3 regions of the Psychrobacillus sp. NPDC093180 genome follow, and region 2 is predicted to be linked to each of the others. Evidence: predicted binding sites of a transcription regulator. Region 2 holds the regulator's gene; each other region holds the start of a gene.

Region 1 (6,350 bases), on a different contig from region 2:
TAGTGTCAAATGCTAAAGACGATTTACCAGATCCCGACAATCCTGTCATAACAACTAGCTTATCTCTTGGTATTTTTAAGCTGATATTTTTTAAATTATGTGCCCGAGCACCTTCTATAATAATTTCTTGGTTTTTCACTTGGTTCACCCTTCCAACTTCAGTTCAAGGATTGCATCACGTAATTGTGCTGCCCGTTCAAAATTAAGTGCTTTAGCAGCATCTTTCATTTCTTTTTCTAAATTTTGTAGCAATGTATTTTTTTCTTCTTTCGTTAGAGGTTTTCCACTTGTTAACTGCTGTGCATAACTCGCTTTCTCTTCCGCCACTTGCGTTGCACGAATAACCTCACGAATTTTTTTCTGAATTGTTTTCGGTGTGATCCCATGCTTTTCGTTATATTCCATTTGAATTGTACGACGTCGTGTCGTTTCATCCATCGCTTTTTGCATAGAATCTGTTATTTTATCTGCATACATGATTACTTCACCATTTGAATTTCTCGCCGCACGCCCGATTGTTTGGATTAATGAACGCTCCGAGCGTAGGAACCCTTCTTTATCTGCATCTAAAATTGCCACTAGAGACACTTCTGGTAGGTCGAGCCCTTCCCTTAACAAGTTGATTCCGATGAGGACATCATATGTTCCTAAACGAAGATCCCTTATTATTTCAATTCGCTCTAATGTTTTTACTTCGGAATGTAAGTACTGTACTTTTATGCCGATTTCTTTTAGATAGTCCGTCAAATCTTCTGACATTTTCTTCGTTAATGTCGTAATTAAGACACGCTCATCTTTTGCCGTGCGTTCCTGAATTTCATTGATCAGATCATCAATTTGTCCTTCAATCGGCTTCAATGTAATAATCGGATCCAATAACCCAGTCGGGCGAATGATTTGTTCGACCATTTCAGGTGTATGTTCTAGCTCATAAGGACCTGGGGTTGCAGATACATACACTGCTTGATGGATATGGTCTTCAAATTCACTAAAAGTAAGTGGTCTGTTATCAAGTGCTGACGGCAAGCGAAAACCATGGTTTACTAATACTGATTTCCTTGCTTGGTCTCCATTAAACATTCCTCTTACTTGTGGTAACGAAACATGGCTCTCATCCACTACTAATAAAAAGTCTTTTGGAAAATAGTCTAATAATGTATATGGAGTTGCGCCTGCTTCTCTTAAAGTAAGATGGCGAGAATAGTTTTCGATCCCCGAACAAAATCCCATCTCCTGCATCATTTCTAAATCATAGCGTGTACGCTGCTCTAGTCGCTGCGCTTCTAGTAATTTATCCTCATCACGTAGGATTTTTAATTGTTCTTCTAATTCTTTTTCAATATTCTCTATTGCAATCTTCATCTTTTCTTCTCTTGTAACGAAGTGAGATGCCGGGAATATGGCTACATGTTCACGCTCTGCCATTATTTCTCCTGTGAGTGCGTCTACTTCACGAATTCGATCAATTTCATCACCAAAAAACTCGACACGAAGACATTTTTCATCTCTGGATGCTGGGAAGATTTCGACAACATCCCCACGTACACGGAAAGTTCCTCTTGTAAAATTAATGTCGTTTCGTTCATATTGGATGTCGACTAGTTTTCTAAGCAGTTGGTTTCGCTCAATTTCCATTCCTGTCCGCAAAGAAACGACCAGTTCTCTGTATTCCTCTGGATTCCCGAGCCCATATATACAAGAAACAGATGCAATAATGATGACATCTTTTCTTTCAAATAAAGATGATGTAGCAGAGTGTCGAAGTTTATCAATTTCCTCGTTAATGCTGGAATCCTTTTCAATATACGTATCTGTTTGAGGTACGTATGCTTCCGGTTGGAAATAGTCGTAATAACTAACAAAGTATTCGACAGCATTATTAGGAAAGAACTCTTTAAACTCGCTATATAGCTGTCCTGCAAGTGTTTTATTATGCGCCATTATAAGGGTTGGCTTATTTGTTTGCTGGATGACATTTGAAATCGTAAATGTTTTCCCAGTACCCGTTGCCCCGAGCAATGTTTGATGTTTTTTTCCTTCTTGTACACCTTTTACTAATTCTTTTATTGCTTCTATTTGATCCCCTGCTGGCTCATACGGAGCTTGCAAATCAAAAATTTGTTCCATACATAAGCCTCCCACGATTTGAATATTTTCAGTTTAACATACTCTTTTTTTGAACACTAATAAAACGAACGTATGTTTTTTCACTTTATTATTTGCGCAGAATAAAAGCCGCTTAAGTGTAAGCGGCTTCCTTCTATTGCTTTGGATTATTTAACTGCTGCAAAGCATTTGTATATTGCATAAATGCTTTTTTGTCTTTCTGATCCAGCGCCTCGTCTATCAATCTCAATAATCGATTACTACTTTGTTCCCGGTGGATAATGTTCAAAAACATATCAAGATAAATTTCGTTCAACAGTTTTTCTGCAGAGCTTTCTTTCCCAGGCTGACCCATTGCTCTTAAAAATTCTGCATATGAATATTGTTTGTCCATTTCCATCACCCCGATGCCTTTTTTCCATTATATAAAAGCTGAACGTGAGTTGCAATCATTTTTAGAAAATTTAGATTTTATAGCCAAAAATAACAATTTTAAAAATTCGACAAATTTACTTGATTTTTTCCCATATTTATCTATAATCGAGTTATAACAGCCTAAGGAGTGAATGTATATGTTCAATAAAAAAGACGAAAAACCTTTCCTAGTTTCATTTGATACCGCTGTACTTCAACCAGTTGTAATTAATAACAAAGTTTTTACCAAAGCCATTAGCTATTCGGGCGAAACCAAAATAATAGGTAAAAGGCCATATGATATTGTCCGCTCTTCCTGTTCCCATTATGGTTCTAACATTCAACTATCCACTAAATTATCGAAACAAGCTATTGGAAACTATTTAAAATTACCAATTCTTATCGCATATGACTATGGAAATCCCTGCATTTTACTTCCCATTCTTTCTCCAAAATCTGATTTAAACGTATGGTTTTCTCTTGGAGCCATCGAATCATTTTATCCTTCTGAAGGAGGCTCTACAATCGTTTTAACAAATGGACAAACAATCCAAGTACCTTCTTCTCCACATACGATTAGCCGACAAGTTGGATTTGCTAACCTACTAAATATGCACTTGTTAAGAAGAATGAGTCACCTGGTGAATAATGGACTTGTTCCTTCTCGCGGACCTTTATTTCAAAAAAACTTTTTTAATTAATGTGCAGTCTCTACAATCGCCAAATACACGGTGAGTAGTTCTTCCACCCGATTGCGGAGTCGGACATTTAAGTAACGACGATGTTCTTCATAGCCTCCATGAAAAAATACATATTCGGTGAACATATCATCACCTTCTCCGCGAAGAACTTTCATACTGTGCCTTTTCATATAAATATGCGTCTTTTTTAATTCACTTTGAACATGCTTTGTGGCTCCTTCTACCATAGCTACATATGGACGTTTTAACTTAAAGGGGCCTCTTTCAAAAATCATTCGATCCTTTTCTAAAATAGTTAATACCATTGGGAGATAAATCATGTTTTCTAAATAAGGGATGGCCTCTTCCGGTATCAATGGCATATCGCATTCTCCTTTTAAGGAACATTTGTTCTCATTATATTGTACTACTTTTAGAAGAAAATGCAACAATTTAAAAACGTTACTTTTTGGAAAAAATGAATAACGATTACTAGTAGAGTATTCGTAAGCCGCCTCCCTAAATCTTGATGATAAATTTAATAAGGCATGTTATTTCTATACGGTACGGTCCTTGTTAATATGTCTTAACATATTTATTTGAGTACAACAAAAAAACTCCTAGCCAACATGACTGGGAGTTAGTTTGTGATTTCAGTTGCAAAGCGTCTTGCTTCTAGATAGAGAGCATTTAATGTGGAATGATCGATGCTAAGCAAGGCTGCTCCAACGATCATATCATTCCAGCGGACCTCATCACATGCAATCGCAAGTTCCAGAAAAGGAGTCATTTCCGTTTTAGTTCCAGAAAGTGTTTCTGCCACTTCATCCGAAAGTGGTAGATCTTGCAGTAAATGAATCATCGGCCGATGTAATAATGTGTCTATTAAAGAAAACATACCTACTAGGAAATACTCAGAAGCATTTTGTAAAAATTTACGCCTTGCTAATAATTCACAGAGTTTTGCTCGAAACAATGATGCTTCAATAAGAGCCATACCATCACCTGAATGATTCTTTTTAGATTCACGTAGTAATAAAACATATAACCAATGGTTCAATTCCTCCAGTCCAAGGATGAGCACACCTTGCTTGATGGAACGGACTTTAGATTTGGAACGGACTGCAGGGGAATTAATCATTTTTAATACTTTGAAAGAAAGTGATACATCTCGTTCGATTTCATTAGAAATTTCTTCTACGGAAACAGAGTTATTCCGCAGCAAATTGATAATCCGAAAATATTGCGCTAAATTTGCTGGAATCTCTGATCCTTTTATCACTTCAGGCTTTGCAAAGAAGTAACCTTGAAAAAGTTTATAACCGGCAGCCCTCGCTTCATGAAACTGTTCTCTTGTTTCCACTTTTTCAGCTAGCAACACGATGTTCGGATAATTGGCTTTGACGATTCGTTCAATGGCATATCGTTCCGTTCGAGTGCTTAATAGAAAATCTACTTTAATATAGTCTACAAGAGAAAATAATTCTCCGTATAAATTCACGTTCTTTTGTAGGACAAAATCATCCAAGGCGATCAAAAAGCCAAGGGATTTAATCTCTCGCAGATCCTCAATTAAAGCTGTCGTAATCGGAATATCCTCCAAAATTTCAACCACAATTCGATTCGCCGGAAATTTAGAAAACACTTCTTTTTTTAATAAATTCTCCGTAAAGTTAATAAAACATAATTTTTCCCCTGCTAGTTCATTAATACCTATTGTTAAAAAGGAATGCGTTAGAACATCTAAAGTTGCTTCATCCCCTGCTATCGTAGGAAAAGAATTGTCCTGTCCATTTCTATACAATAGTTCATATGCAAATATATGTTCATCTTGAGTAAAAATCGGCTGTCTTGCAACGAAAATGTCCAAGTGAATACCTCTAATCCTTTAAATTTCATTAATATAATTGTAACAAATCAGAATATGAAAATCGATCAACAGTTAGAAGGATTAATGGAATATGACAGACTATTACTAAAACGATATGTTGTGTAGGGGGAACCGCTTGTATCCTATGGAATTAAGTCACGGGTGTTCTTGGCTTAATTATCATCTAGTAAAAGCTACCAAATAGTTAATTGGTAGCTTTTACTAATTTAGTAGATTTATTAAAATGGTAAAGTAAAGTTTTATTTGAAAAGGAGGAGAGGCAAATGTATAAATATCGCTATTTTGCGATTATTTTATATGTCACGATATTTATTGGCTCTTATCACTTATTTCAAATCCAACTGTCCAATCCAATTATAGAAGATCACGGACGTCTTTTGCCTGTTAAAATGAAAGCAATAAAATCAAGTAATGATGAAGAGAAGTTACGAAAAGTTATACTAGATGCTAATAAAAATAATGATCCGATTTCTATTGGCGGGATGCAGCATAGCCAAGGCGGGCAAACACTCTACCCAAATGGAATTCTCCTCGATATGAAAAGCTATAATAACATTTTAGAGCTTGATCAAGAGAAAAAGCTTATCACTGTACAAAGTGGCACAACTTGGGCCGATATTCAGTCTTATATCAATCCATATGGCCTTGCATTAAAGGTAAGTCAGTCTCAAAATATTTTCACTGTTGGCGGTTCCTTAAGTGTGAATGTACATGGTCGGGATATTGCATATACCTCTTTGATTGAGTCTGTAGAATCTTTTAGATTATTGAATGCGGAAGGCAATATTTTGCATGTCAGTCGACAAGAAAATCCTGAGCTCTTCAAGCTCGTCATTGGTGGTTATGGATTATTTGGAGTCATTCTTGATGTTAGTTTGCAATTAACAGACGATGAACTTTATCAAATTCGGACAACATCCCTAGCTTATGATGAATACAGTGCTTATTTTAAAACGAATGTCCTTCAAGATGAGGCTGTTAAAATGCATTTAGCAAGAATCTCTGTTGCACCAGAAGGCTTTCTAACCGAAATGTATACAACCGATTACTACAGGGCCGATGATCCAGGACAGCTGGAATTTAATAGCACATTAAAACGGGAAAGTCTAATTGCCATCCCAAAATTCTTTCTTGGTTTATCCAGATTAAACGGCTGGGGGAAAAATCTACTTTGGAAGACGCAAGAAGCATACAATCACCGAATAGATGATTCCTATATATCGAGGAATAATGTTATGCGTTCTGAGTCTACCTTTATG
Region 2 (6,350 bases):
TAGTTTTTGTTTACTTAACATATATATCATCCTTTCCTTTTGTATCTCTTATAAAGGTAAGTAAAAAAGAGACAGAGTGCAAGTCTTTACACTTCCTCTGTCTCCATAAATTCAATATATCTGCGATGAACAGTTGCCTTACTTATTTCAAAGCCTAATCCTTTTAACGTGGAAGCTATCTCTTCGTACGTTAGCCCAGCATTTCGCAGCCTTACAATTTCATTTACAGGTGCATCAATTCGTTCTCTTCCTTCCGGATTTCCTTTTACCTTTAAGTTTTTCTCAGGTCGAAATCCTTTAGAAACAGCTCGTTTCATTCCCCGCTTGATTTTCGCATTATGAAGCTTCCGTTGATATTCCTCCACCAGTGCTAAAATTTCTAACAGCATAGAATCCATTTCATTTAAATTCAATATACCTTTATCTTGTAAAGTAAAGACAGATGTATTAGTTTTTTGAAGTAAATGAAGCACTGCCATTCGACCATTTCCACGACCTATTCGAGTCTCATCCTGAACGAAAACCGCTTTAATATCGAAATCCTTTATGTATACGAGTAAATCAAGCAAGCCCTCGCGCTCAATATCATATCCACTATGTTGATCTGTAAACACTTCACATACTTCATAACCTTGCGCTTGTGCAAATTCTATCAGTTCCTCTTCTTGTCTGGCTAAAGAAGATTCTTGCGTTTCTTTTTCCGTGCTCACACGACAATATATTACTGCTTTCAATTACTATCACTCGCTATCTCTGTGCCATGATCAAAATGGAAATTTTCCTGTATCTCCGGAATAACAAGCACTTCCCCTACTCGAATATGAGAGCTTTGTAAATTATTCATGACCATTACTTTATTTATCCATTCTTCTTTTGGTTCGTCTGTTGCAAACTTATTTGCAAGTTCCCATAAAGAGTCGCCATGTTCTATTTTAATTTCAGATTGTTGTTCTGTCGATAATGTATTAGAGATAATCAGCGTCATCATAAAAACAACACATAATCCTAAAAATAATGTAATAAAATTGTTTTCTTTTACCCAATTCACGTTAAATCCCCCTAATTAGAATGTTTGTTCGGTATTTATGTTCCTATCATAAAACGAACATTTGTTTTTGTCAACACTTATTAGAACCTATGTTTGCATAATGTATGAGAGACTGTTATACTTATAGTAAGAAAGAATTTAGTAGAAAAATGACCAAAAAAGAGGTGAACTCATTGAAAAAAGCATCGAAAAGACAAGAGGACATTTTAGCTTTTATTAAGGAAGAAGTTCGTACGAAAGGATATCCACCCTCCGTACGTGAAATAGGCGAAGCAGTCGGACTAGCATCGAGTTCTACTGTGCACGGGCACTTAGCTCGTCTTGAGAGCAAAGGCCTTATTAGAAGAGACCCGACGAAACCACGCGCAATTGAAATTCTTGATGGTATTGCCGAAAAACAAGGTGTTGTCCATGTTCCGTTAGTAGGTAAGGTTACAGCAGGTCTACCAATTACTGCTGTCGAAAATATTGAAGAGTTTTTCCCGCTGCCTGAAACATTCGGTACAGCCGATGATCATTTATTTATGTTAGAGATTATGGGAAATAGTATGATAGAGGCAGGTATACTAGATGGTGATTATGTTGTCGTAAAACAACAACAATCTGCTAATAATGGGGATATAGTTGTCGCAATGACAGAAGAGGACGAAGCTACGGTTAAACGTTTTTTCAAAGAAAAATCATATTTCCGCTTGCAACCTGAAAATTCTTCTATGGATCCAATTATTGTTGACCAAGTATCGATTCTCGGTAAAGTAGTTGGCGTATACCGCAATATCCAATAAGGGATAGAATTCTCGTAAACTTGACAAATTATATGAAAGTCCGTATGATGACAAAGAGCCGATATCATATTTAAACGAAAAGTGGACATTTTCGTTTAAATCATCGAAAAACCCACTTATCTTTAATCAGATGAGTGGGTTTTGTTTTATCCTTCTGTTGCTTGTATTTCTACTTCTTCTCCATTTAATATTAATCGATAAGTTACTTCCGCTTTTAACGAAGCAGAAACTGCGCAATACTTTTCTTCTCCAAGTTTAATAGCACGAATAACCTTTTTCGCATCAATATCCCCTTTTACATCAAATAATAATGTATATCCCGTAAATGCAGTCGGTAATTCTTCACGACGAGCCCCGTCCACTGTGATTTCAATTGATTCGATTTTTTCTAAATGTGGTTTTAAAATCATCGTTACGTCAATTCCAATACAACCAGCTAACGAACTAAGTAACATTTCCGTTGGTGTCGGAGCCTTTCCTTCTCCCCCGTAGTTTGCCGTTGCATCCATTACCATTGGATAACCAGATGCACCTTTTGCTTCAAACGCTCGTCCACCCTGCCATATCGCTTTTACTTCCATTGTTTATCATGCTCCTTTTTTAAAACTCATTTACTTTTGCTAAAAACTTTTGGGCTCTTTCTGTTGATGGATGTAAAAAAAACTTTTTCGGCTCTGCATCTTCTACAATTTGACCTTCCGCCATAAATAATATGCGATCTGCCGCATCTTGTGCAAACCTCATTTCATGCGTAACGATAACCATTGTCATACCTTCATCAGCCAATTCTTTCATCACTTTCAACACTTCTCCTACAAGCTCTGGGTCTAATGCGGAGGTTGGCTCGTCAAACAACATAATTTTAGGCTCCATGGCCAGTGCACGTGCAATTGCTACACGCTGCTGTTGCCCACCTGAGAGCTTCGAAGGATAGACATTCTCTTTTTCCTGCAAGCCGACCTGTTTCAAAACTTTTGAAGCGATTGCTTTCGCTTGTTCCTTCGATTGCTTTTTCACGACGATCAATGCTTCCATTACATTTTCAATCACCGTTTTATGAGGATATAAGTTAAATTGTTGGAAAACCATACCAGTATCTTGACGGATGGCATGAATTGTTTTTTGTTGTACTTTTCTCGAATCCTTTGCAAATAGTTGATGATTATTAACAGAAATTGCCCCGCCAGTAATCTTCTCTAATCCATTGATACACCGCAAAAACGTACTCTTTCCTGAACCACTCGGTCCAATAACCGCGACTACTTGATGAGCGGGAATCGTCAGCGAAATATTTTTTAACACTTCCTGTTGATCGAAGCTTTTCGATAAATCACTTATCTGTATCAAGACTGTCCCCCCTTAATAAACGGATAATTGTTTTTCTAATCTACTTAATATAAATGTAAATACCGTACTCATGATCCAATACATTAAAGCAATCGTTAAATAAAACGGCATATTTACATAATACTGTGCGATTAATAATTGGGCTGAGCGCATAAGCTCCGTAACTGCAATCACAGAAACTAAAGAAGTCTCCTTCAGCATCCCAACAAATGTATTCCCGAGTGGTGGTATCGCGATACGTATCGCTTGTGGAATAACGATACGGCGAATAGCCTGTGCCTCTGTCATCCCAGTCGCAAGAGCCGCTTCTGTTTGCCCGGCAGGCACCGCTTGGATCGCTCCTCGAAATGCCTCCGATACATAAGCACCAATATTAATACTTAATGCAATATAAGCAGCTGTCAATGAACCTAGCTCTATCCCAAAATCGACAAGCCCAAAATACACGATAAAAATTTGAACTAATGGTGGTGTTCCCCGAATAATCGATACATACCCTCTCGCTACATTACGAAAGAAGCGATTGCCCTTTAAACGTGCAATCGCTGTGATCAAACCGATTATTAAACCGAAAAACATAGATACCACCGTTATTAATAAAGTATAATACGCTCCCTTTAATAAAAAGGGTATATTATCTATGATCATATCCATGTACACAACCTCTTTTCTTACTCGGCTTTCGGTTCTTCATCAAACCACTTAACGAAAATTTCTTTATACGTTCCGTCTTCTTTCATCTCGGCTAATGCTTTATTTAAGGCAGCTACTAACTCTGTATTCCCTTTTTTAACAGCTACTGCAGCTTGATCCGATTTAATCGGTGCACCGACCGCTTTTACTTGAAATCCATTTTCTTCAACAATTGGTTTTAATGCATAGGCATTATTGATCGTTGCGTCCACTCGTCCAGCGTCTAAATCTTTAAGCGTTGTGATCACATCGTCGTATGTGTTGATTTGGAATTCACCAACTTGTTTCATCAACTCATTACGCAGGAATGCTTCATCATTCGTTCCTAAACCAACTGCAATCTTTTTGCCTTTAAAATCATCTACTGATTGAACAGAAGTATTATCTTCCTTCACAATAACTTTTACATCATTTGTAATATAAGGATCTGTAAAATCTAATTGTTTTTGTCGATCTTCTGTAATCGTCACCTGACTAACTAACATATCAAATTTACCCTTTTGCAACCCAGGGATTAAACCTGAAAATTCCTGCGCAACAAATTTTGCTTCAACACCTAGTCGCTTCGCTAATTCTTTTGCGATATCTACATCAAATCCATCAAATCCTTGCTCCTTATTTCGGAAATTATAAGGCGCATATGTACCCATTATCCCTACTGTTATTTCCCCTTTATCCTGAATTGCTTGTAATGAGTTTTTGTCATTTTCCTTATTAGCATTATTACCACATGCTGCTAACAGCAAAACTACTGCAGCTACTAAACTCCATAACACTTTACTTTTTTTCATCAATATTTCCTCCTTATATTGCCTATAACCATTTTTTCAGCTTTTTCATCACTAGTACCACTAATCAACCAAAACCAAACTTTTTCTTATTATTCCCCAAAAGCAGGTACAATATGACGAAAATTAACATGTATACAAAAAATAAAGAAGTTGTTGGATAAGTCTCTACAAAACTAATCCAACAACTTCTTTATTACTGCATTTTTTTCTCTAATTCCGCAATTCGCTTTTCTAGCTCCTCGACTTTTTGTGCGATCGGTACCGCAACCGCCCATGTATAAAACTGATTAACACTTTTAAGGGGATCTTTGCCATCTGTAATTTTCAATCTCATCGCTTCTTGACGAATTGCTTCCTGTCCTGCTGTTAGCTGTGACTCAGCCATACGTAATTCCTCCTTTTTCAATTCAACTGCATTATTCAGTGCAGCTAACGTGTTAGTTCCTACTATTCCGTCTGCCGTTAAGTTGTTTGATTGTTGGAAGCTTTTAATAACTGCTTCCGTTACTGGACCTTCTATTCCATCCACATTCAATTGATAGCCAATCATTACGAACATTTTCTGTAGCTCTGCCACTTCTGGATCCACTATATAGTGTAAGGGATTTACGGCATTTGGTTGGCCTGGTGCATAATTAGGAATATGCAATTCAAAATGTAAATGCACTCCTGTACTATTACCAGTGCTGCCTTTAACTCCAATTTGTTGACCTTGATTGACGATTTGTCCCGGTTTTACGGTAATCGTTTTCAAATGCGCATACAATGTTTCGTACCTATTGCCATTCACAATATGTGTAAGGATGATCGCATTTCCATATCCATCAATCACCTCAGCTCGTTTTACAGTGCCTTTTTCAGAAGCTATTATGATGGGACTTCCATCACTACCAAAATCTACACCTTTATGTGCTTTCCATTCTCCAGTAACCGGATTTTTTCGAAGTGGGCTGAACCTCGAAGTGATTCTTCCTTCGCACGGTCTAATAAACATGACATTTCTCCTTTCTATCGTTTAGTAGAATCAATGTTCCCTTTATTAGTAAATGCAGAAATAATATATTTTTATAGTCTATTATCATTAGTTTTGATAATAAATTTATAAGAAAGCTCTATCGCAAAAAGTTTCTCTGCTTCTTCTAGTTTTCGCTTTACCTCTTCTAAAATCCTCTCATTTCCTTCTTTGTTAATAGGTCCAACTGGTTGCACAATATAATATCCTGGTCCAGGAATCCAATTAGCCATTATTCAAACCTCCGACTCATTTAAAATGGAATATCTCCAATTCGATAATCCTTCGTCTCTTTAAAAACTATAAACTTCGGCTTCTTAAAAAAGCGGGATATAAGCTTTTTATCATAAAGCGCCATCAAAGAATTGCTTGTTAAATTAGTCGTGTAGATTGTTACTTTATCTTGTCGGCTGGTGGATAAGGCATATAGAAATTTATGAACAAAGTCCGTAGCAGTCTTCTCAGTGTCAATCGCTCCTGATTCAGCACCAAGATCATCAATAACTAGGAAATCTATCTGTTCGATTAGCCTCAAAAAATAGAACTCATTTAGTATCAATTCTGGTTTTTTATAGGATTCTCTTACTTTACGAAGCATCAGTTCAAAACTGATAAATGCACAAGATTTCTGAACCGGCTCATCGTCACCTATACTTTTTATCTTCCGAGTGTTC
Region 3 (6,350 bases), on a different contig from region 2:
CCGCACCAATAACATGAAAATAATGAAATGGCTCGCTTAAAATCAGTACACCCGAAAGAATGGTAATTAAAGTTGCAACGTTGTTAAACACACTTACTTGAATAACCGGTAGTTTTGATACGGCGTAAATAGATAATAAAGACGTACCTAATGTAGATAGGACGCCCAAAAATAAAATCGAAAACAAATATGGAATCTTTGTCAGAGAATCAATATATTCCTTAGCAGAGCCTTCGTTTATAAAGTACACGGTATTGAAAAATAGAAAGCCAATGGACACGATGTATACCGTAATTTGAAGAGGTGCTATCGATTTGGTTGCACTTCTAGACATCACTTGCCAAGATGCAGTTGCAAAAATCGATACGATAATCCACAGATTACCGATTAGATGAAAATCATCATCTCCAGAACTGTTCATCCATTGTAGAAAAATGACTCCCGCTATACTTAAAAAGATTCCGGTCCCTTGTATTATTCGAATATGCTCCTTCAAAAACAAACTTGCCAATAGAACCGTTATAGCAGGTGCAATCGCTTGAATGATTCCTGCCTCGGTCACCGTTGACTGATCAAGTCCCATTATCTGGCTGGTGAAGAATAGAATCGGATAGAACAATGAAATAATGAACACAACTAAAGCTTCCTTCTTATTTAATCGTAAATTGATTGGTTTTATCGCTAAAAATAAAAGTAATGCTAAAAAGGCAAATGTAAATCTCTGTGCCAATATAAGTAATTGTCCTCCGTATGTTAAAGAAATCTTAAGAAACATAAAAGATAATCCAAGAATAATAGAAAAAGCGACTGTTGCCAGTAATGCGCTATTTTTTTTCACGATCTCCTCTCCCTTCTTTTTTAGAATATAGAAGAGATGGCATATAAACTGAACTTCTTTTTACATGTGTATCGATACAAACATGGCAAAGTGAAGCATACCTATAAAAGATCCATGGTAATATAAATCTAGAGGAGGGATGAGATGCGGAAGCACCAATTAGTAGCAAATGAAATCTTACAACGTATAGAGCTGGGAAAGTATGTGGAGCGTCTTCCGTCAGTAAGGAAAATGATGGATACCTTTGAAGTGAGTCAAGTTACGATAACGCAGGCATTACAACACCTGGTTGATACGAATAGAATTTACGCTAAGCCAAATGTGGGCTATTTTATCATTTCTAGAAAAGGAAATATCCCTTCTTTTGATGGAATATATGACTTTTCCACTTCCTCTACTTCTTGGACTGATTTTCCATTGGACAGTTATTCGCAATGTTTGGAAGCAGCTATTCAAAATGAGAAGATAGAACTATTCACCTATGGGGCAACTACCGGTAATGAAGAATTAAAAATTTCATTTCAAGCATTATTAGCAGAAGAACAGATTTTTACCAAAAAAGAACAAATCATGATAACAAGTGGTACACAGCAAGCTTTGCATATTCTTTCTTTAATAATGCTGACAAACAAGGAATCAATTCTGATAGAGCAGCCAACCTATCATCAAGTCATCAACCTAATTGAACGGCTTCATTTGGATTATGTCACCTGCCATCGAGATTTGGATAAGGTTAATTTAAGAGAATTAGAAGAAATCATCCAAAGTAAGCGTCCTAAGTATATTTACTTGATGCCACGGCTACATAATCCACTCGGCACAACGATGAATGAACTAGAAAAAAAGAGGTTTTTAGAATTCGCGGCAAAATATGATTTTTACATAATAGAAGATGATTATTTAGGAGATTTTGAAGGAGATAATAGCTACAAAACACTTTATGAAATGGATACGAATCAGCGGGTGATTTATTTAAAGAGCTTCTCTAAAATTATGTTTCCTGGTCAGCGTTTAGGTATCACTGTTCTACCTGAAAATATGATTGAGATTTTCCAAAGCTTTAAAGAAATTATTGATATTCATACAAATTCCTTGAGTCAGGTTATTATGCAGACGTTTATGAAAAGTGGATTATATGCCCATCATAAAGATAAAATTGTATTTAGGCACCAACAAAAAGCAAAAACGCTGGGCAATGTATTAAGAACTTACTTTTCGGATTACCAATTTAATGATAATCATCAGATGCATACGGTCATCAAGCTACCGAAACAAATTAATATGAATAAGCTTCATCGAGAATTAGCGAAACGCCATGTTCTTGTCGATGATTACAAAAGAAATTATCTGACAGGGTATAAACAAAATCATAAATTTCTCAAGATAAATACAACTAGTATCCCGGAAGATAGAATTGATGAAGGAATTCAATTCATTCTGGAAGCAATAGAAACAAGTAAAATATTTTGATATTTCATGGCTTTGTATCGATACAAAGCTGTTTTTGTGCAAAAAAACATTTCATTTCACCAGTTATTTGGATTTATTACCAATAAAACCTTCTTGAATAAAAACGAATGTTCGGTATACAATAAGAACAAACGTTCTTTGTTAAAGGAGAAGAGAGACGATGCATGAAGGGTTAGAAGATCGAAAAATTATATGCATTGATATACGGAGCTTTTTCGCGAGCTGTGCGGCAGCGGATGCAGGACTCGATATTCTAAGCACGCCAATTGCGGTAATAGGAAATTTAGAACAAAAAGGTAGTATTGTGCTTGCCGCATCCCCTATGATGAAAAAGAACTTTGGAGTGAAGACAGGAACACGGCTTTTTGAAATTCCAGATCATCCGTCTATTCATTTAATCGAACCGAAGATGGAATTTTTCGTTCGCGTTTCCATGGAAATCACACGGTATTTAAATCAATTCGTTCCAAGTGAATGCATTCATGTGTACAGCGTCGATGAATGCTTTGCTGATTTGGGAGGAACCGAAAAATTATGGGGACCGGTTGAAAACACAGTTAGGCGTATACAAGGCGGTCTATATAACCAGTTTCAATTACCGTGTGCGGTTGGAATGGGACCAAATATGCTGATGGCGAAGCTTGCCCTTGACCTAGAAGCGAAAAAAACAGGCTTCGCAAAATGGACATATAAAGATGTGCCCAAAAAATTATGGCCGATTACTCCATTAAGCAAAATGTGGGGAATTGGCTCACGTTTAGAAAAAACATTAAATAATATGGGAATTATAAGTGTTGGGCATCTAGCGAACACATCGCTTGAGACATTAGAGGCTAAGTTTGGCGTTATGGGCAACCAATTATATCATCATGCACGAGGAATTGATTTGTCAGAGCTAGGTGCACCGTTAGCTGAAGGGCAAATTAGTTACGGAAAGGGGCAAGTGCTATTTCGTGATTACCGTTCCAAAGAGGAGATCATGACGGTCGTATTAGAAATGTGTGAAGATGTGGCAAGACGTGCTCGCGAAGCTGAAATGGCAGGAAGAACAATTCATCTATCCATTAGTTATAGTCATAACGCGTTTGGTGGAGGGTTTAATCGTTCCCGTTCAATCGATGAACCAACAAATGCAACGATGACCATGTACAAAGTATGTGAACAAATCTTTGATGAATTTTATGATCACAGACCTGTTCGCAAGCTGGCGATTTCCATTACTAATCTAGAACCCGAGTATTCCATGCAGCTAAGCCTATTTGAAGAAGACAAATGGAAGGTTCGAGAACTGGGGAAAACAATGGATTACCTCCGAGGTAAATATGGCTCCAATGCGATATTGCGCGCTGTTTCTTATACGGAAGCAGGAACTGCAAGAAAACGTGCTGGATTGCTTGGGGGACATAAGAAATAATAGAAGGCTGAACGTTTGTATGCGTTTGGTCTTTTTTATTTCCTATTATTAGAAGGACTTTCGAGTCTAGAAGTAGAACAATTATACGAGGAGGGAATGAATGGAAAAGAAGTATTTTTACTGTATAAGTGGAGTTTGCATATTACTTTCTTTTTACTGCAAGCAATTATGTCTTTATTGATAATACAGGGAAATGGGGCAGATGAGCATTCCTTTTAGGAACCAGTGGAGTCATTTTTACTTATTTATCGGATGGGAATATATAATAGCAACGAGTAATCACTACTTACATAATTAACCCTGCTAATGGTTCTATTTATTTGGTCTTTACCAACTTATACATATAAAGAAGCAGTAACTACAGTTGAAAGTACAATGAGAGAAAAAATAATTCCAACAACCGAAATGAAAAAATCCATCGGACATTATATTATTTATACAAAAGAAGGTACCTACTTATTTAATAAGGAGAGTGGGGAGTCTATAGGGAGGTTCATATGAAGAAAACTTTTACTCAAAAAATAAAAGCATTTGTACCATATTTTTTTGTTATGCTCACTTTGGTCTATTTATCCTATCTTCTCGTCTACAACGTTTCCTATTCGCCAAATGGTTATGAAGTCGTTTCAGCATCAAACAATGAAATAACGATTAAATCATTCAATTTAATTGGAACTGAAAAAAGTACTCAAACAATATCATTGTCGAAAGAATACGAATGGAAAGTGGAAGCGATTGAATATCAGATTGAGAGACAAAAAGATTCCCTATGTTTACTTTTTTCAATGGTAAGTATATCAACTACTTTAATGGTTATGTATATGAGAAATGGAACGGGCATGTGGAAGGCAATCTTTCGAAGTAATCTTATCTTTTGTATATTGCTTCCTCTCACTTCACTAATCTTCGTGTGGGATGCAATTCAAAGTTACATTTCTTAATCAAACAAAAGGAGTGATAAATAAATGATACAGGAATTAAAAAAATTCATAGAGCAATTATCGGAGCAGGAAGCAAAATCACTGTTACTCCAACATTTTTTACAAATTCAATTGCTAGAGAAAAAAAGCTATACAGAAAGTGAATTTACTGAAAACATGAAAAAAAAGTATCAGGAATTGCTACAGTATTCCTCTAAACAAAAACAACAGCCTTATCATACAATACATATCGTGTTTGGGGATTCGACGGCAGGAAGCTTAAAAATAGCACTACCAAGTGATGAGAAGGTAATTCGATTTTCCGATTTGTTTTCTATCGGTCCCGTGAACCAACTACACACCGAAGAAGGACTTAAACAAAGAAAAAAGTGGTTGTTCTTACATATTAATTTGGACGAAGAGACCACACATACCTATATAGAAGAGTTTATACAAACGCTGTCAGAAATAAAGGCAATACCTGAGCATATACCAATTTACATATGGACAGCAAACAATGCCCATGAACAAATCGGCGCACGATTTGTTTTGCAAATCCTGAAAGAAAAGAAAAATGACATTCGTCTCCTTAATATTAGTACAGCTTTTCAACATCTATGGCCAAACATCATTCCAGTTCATACAGGAGAATTGGGACATGATAAATTAAATAGGATCTATAAAACCTACAAAAATGAACAGCCATTAACAGAACAACTCCGTAACAAACTTGCAGAAGAATGGGGAAAACTTTCGAAAACAACTGAAGTACTGCGTATTTGGAAGGATGACCAAATTAAAAGTGTGCCAGAAAATTACTTCGATACATTTATTATCGAGCAATTGCGCTATTTGCATAATAAACAAACGAAGCCCGATTTTATGAAATCGGCACGGTTAATCGGAGAAGTACTTGGAAGCTCAGAACAATATGTTGGCGATGCTTTTTTCGAATATCGAGTACGTGAATTAATTTTACAAGGGATTTTTGAAATAGAAGGCGTTCCAAAAGCGATGCGTTTTTATAGCGTAAAATTAAAAGGAGTTTTCTAATGTCATTAGAACAAGAAGTAATGGGTTTGTTAATAGGTGGTTTTGTAATTGTTATGGGAATTGTAATAATAACAACAACATTGATTTGGTATAAAAATAAACATAAAAGTTATGTATACACTTGGATATTATTGCATCTATTACTTTTCTCAGTAGCCGTTTACTTTTTACTAGGGGCGATCTCCTTTGATACTAACCATCTAATGGCATCTGAAGAGATCTCACTGCGTATAGGGATTGCCGGCGTTGTTTGGGCTTTAAGCATGCTATGTTTATTGGTTGGTGTATATAAATTTTCGAAGAATTAATTAAAAAGATGGAAACCAACGATTATTAAATAAGGAATAAAATAGAATGATGAATAAGGTTAAAAGTCTTTTGGAAGAGTACGCGAGAAGAAATATCAAACTAAATGAATTGAGTGCGTTTCGCTGATTGGTAAATTGATACGTGAAATAAGAGAGGAGAGCTTAGAATGGACAATACACAGAAATTCGATGGAAAAGCTGCAGTTTATGCTAAAGCAAGACCTGGATATACAAATGAGTTGGTTCGTTTGTTGTCTGATAGTGGAGTCGGAAAAAATTCATTTGTTGCCGATATTGGTTCTGGCACAGGAATTTTTTCGAACGTTTTACTTGATCTTGGATGCCAT

What was found. The regulator LexA, encoded in region 2, represses DNA repair genes until DNA is damaged. The targets are predictions, from matches to a motif close to CGAACATATGTTCG.
Region 1: a site for LexA is predicted at 3,602-3,615, ahead of ACIP9W_RS11135 (YhjD family protein). Genes of this name have one in related genera too.
Region 3: a site for LexA is predicted at 2,409-2,422, ahead of ACIP9W_RS19935 (Y-family DNA polymerase). Genes of this name have one in related genera too.

What each region holds. Positions count from the first base shown of each region.
Region 1 is NZ_JBIVOJ010000006.1:219,908-226,257, forward strand. Features, by position in the region: gene uvrA (excinuclease ABC subunit UvrA) at 1-139, opposite strand, end outside; gene uvrB (excinuclease ABC subunit UvrB) at 145-2,127, opposite strand; gene ACIP9W_RS11125 (IDEAL domain-containing protein) at 2,261-2,500, opposite strand; gene ACIP9W_RS11130 (competence protein ComK) at 2,679-3,221, shown strand; gene ACIP9W_RS11135 (YhjD family protein) at 3,218-3,583, opposite strand; gene ACIP9W_RS11140 (EAL and HDOD domain-containing protein) at 3,841-5,070, opposite strand; gene ACIP9W_RS11145 (FAD-binding protein) at 5,355-6,350, shown strand, end outside.
Region 2 is NZ_JBIVOJ010000012.1:30,687-37,036, forward strand. Features, by position in the region: gene ACIP9W_RS17275 (DUF896 domain-containing protein) at 1-21, opposite strand, end outside; gene ACIP9W_RS17280 (YneB family resolvase-like protein) at 87-734, opposite strand; gene yneA (cell division suppressor protein YneA) at 731-1,048, opposite strand; gene lexA (transcriptional repressor LexA) at 1,222-1,833, shown strand; gene ACIP9W_RS17295 (OsmC family protein) at 1,980-2,414, opposite strand; gene ACIP9W_RS17300 (amino acid ABC transporter ATP-binding protein) at 2,434-3,180, opposite strand; gene ACIP9W_RS17305 (amino acid ABC transporter permease) at 3,193-3,834, opposite strand; gene ACIP9W_RS17310 (substrate-binding periplasmic protein) at 3,852-4,664, opposite strand; gene ACIP9W_RS17315 (peptidoglycan DD-metalloendopeptidase family protein) at 4,858-5,658, opposite strand; gene ACIP9W_RS17320 (hypothetical protein) at 5,730-5,909, opposite strand; gene ACIP9W_RS17325 (P-loop NTPase family protein) at 5,930-6,350, opposite strand, start outside.
Region 3 is NZ_JBIVOJ010000017.1:7,746-14,095, forward strand. Features, by position in the region: gene ACIP9W_RS19925 (DMT family transporter) at 1-838, opposite strand, end outside; gene ACIP9W_RS19930 (aminotransferase-like domain-containing protein) at 983-2,308, shown strand; gene ACIP9W_RS19935 (Y-family DNA polymerase) at 2,469-3,722, shown strand; gene ACIP9W_RS19940 (hypothetical protein) at 3,738-3,941, shown strand; gene ACIP9W_RS19945 (hypothetical protein) at 4,220-4,663, shown strand; gene ACIP9W_RS19950 (DUF1835 domain-containing protein) at 4,688-5,695, shown strand; gene ACIP9W_RS19955 (hypothetical protein) at 5,695-6,003, shown strand; gene ACIP9W_RS19960 (class I SAM-dependent methyltransferase) at 6,171-6,350, shown strand, end outside.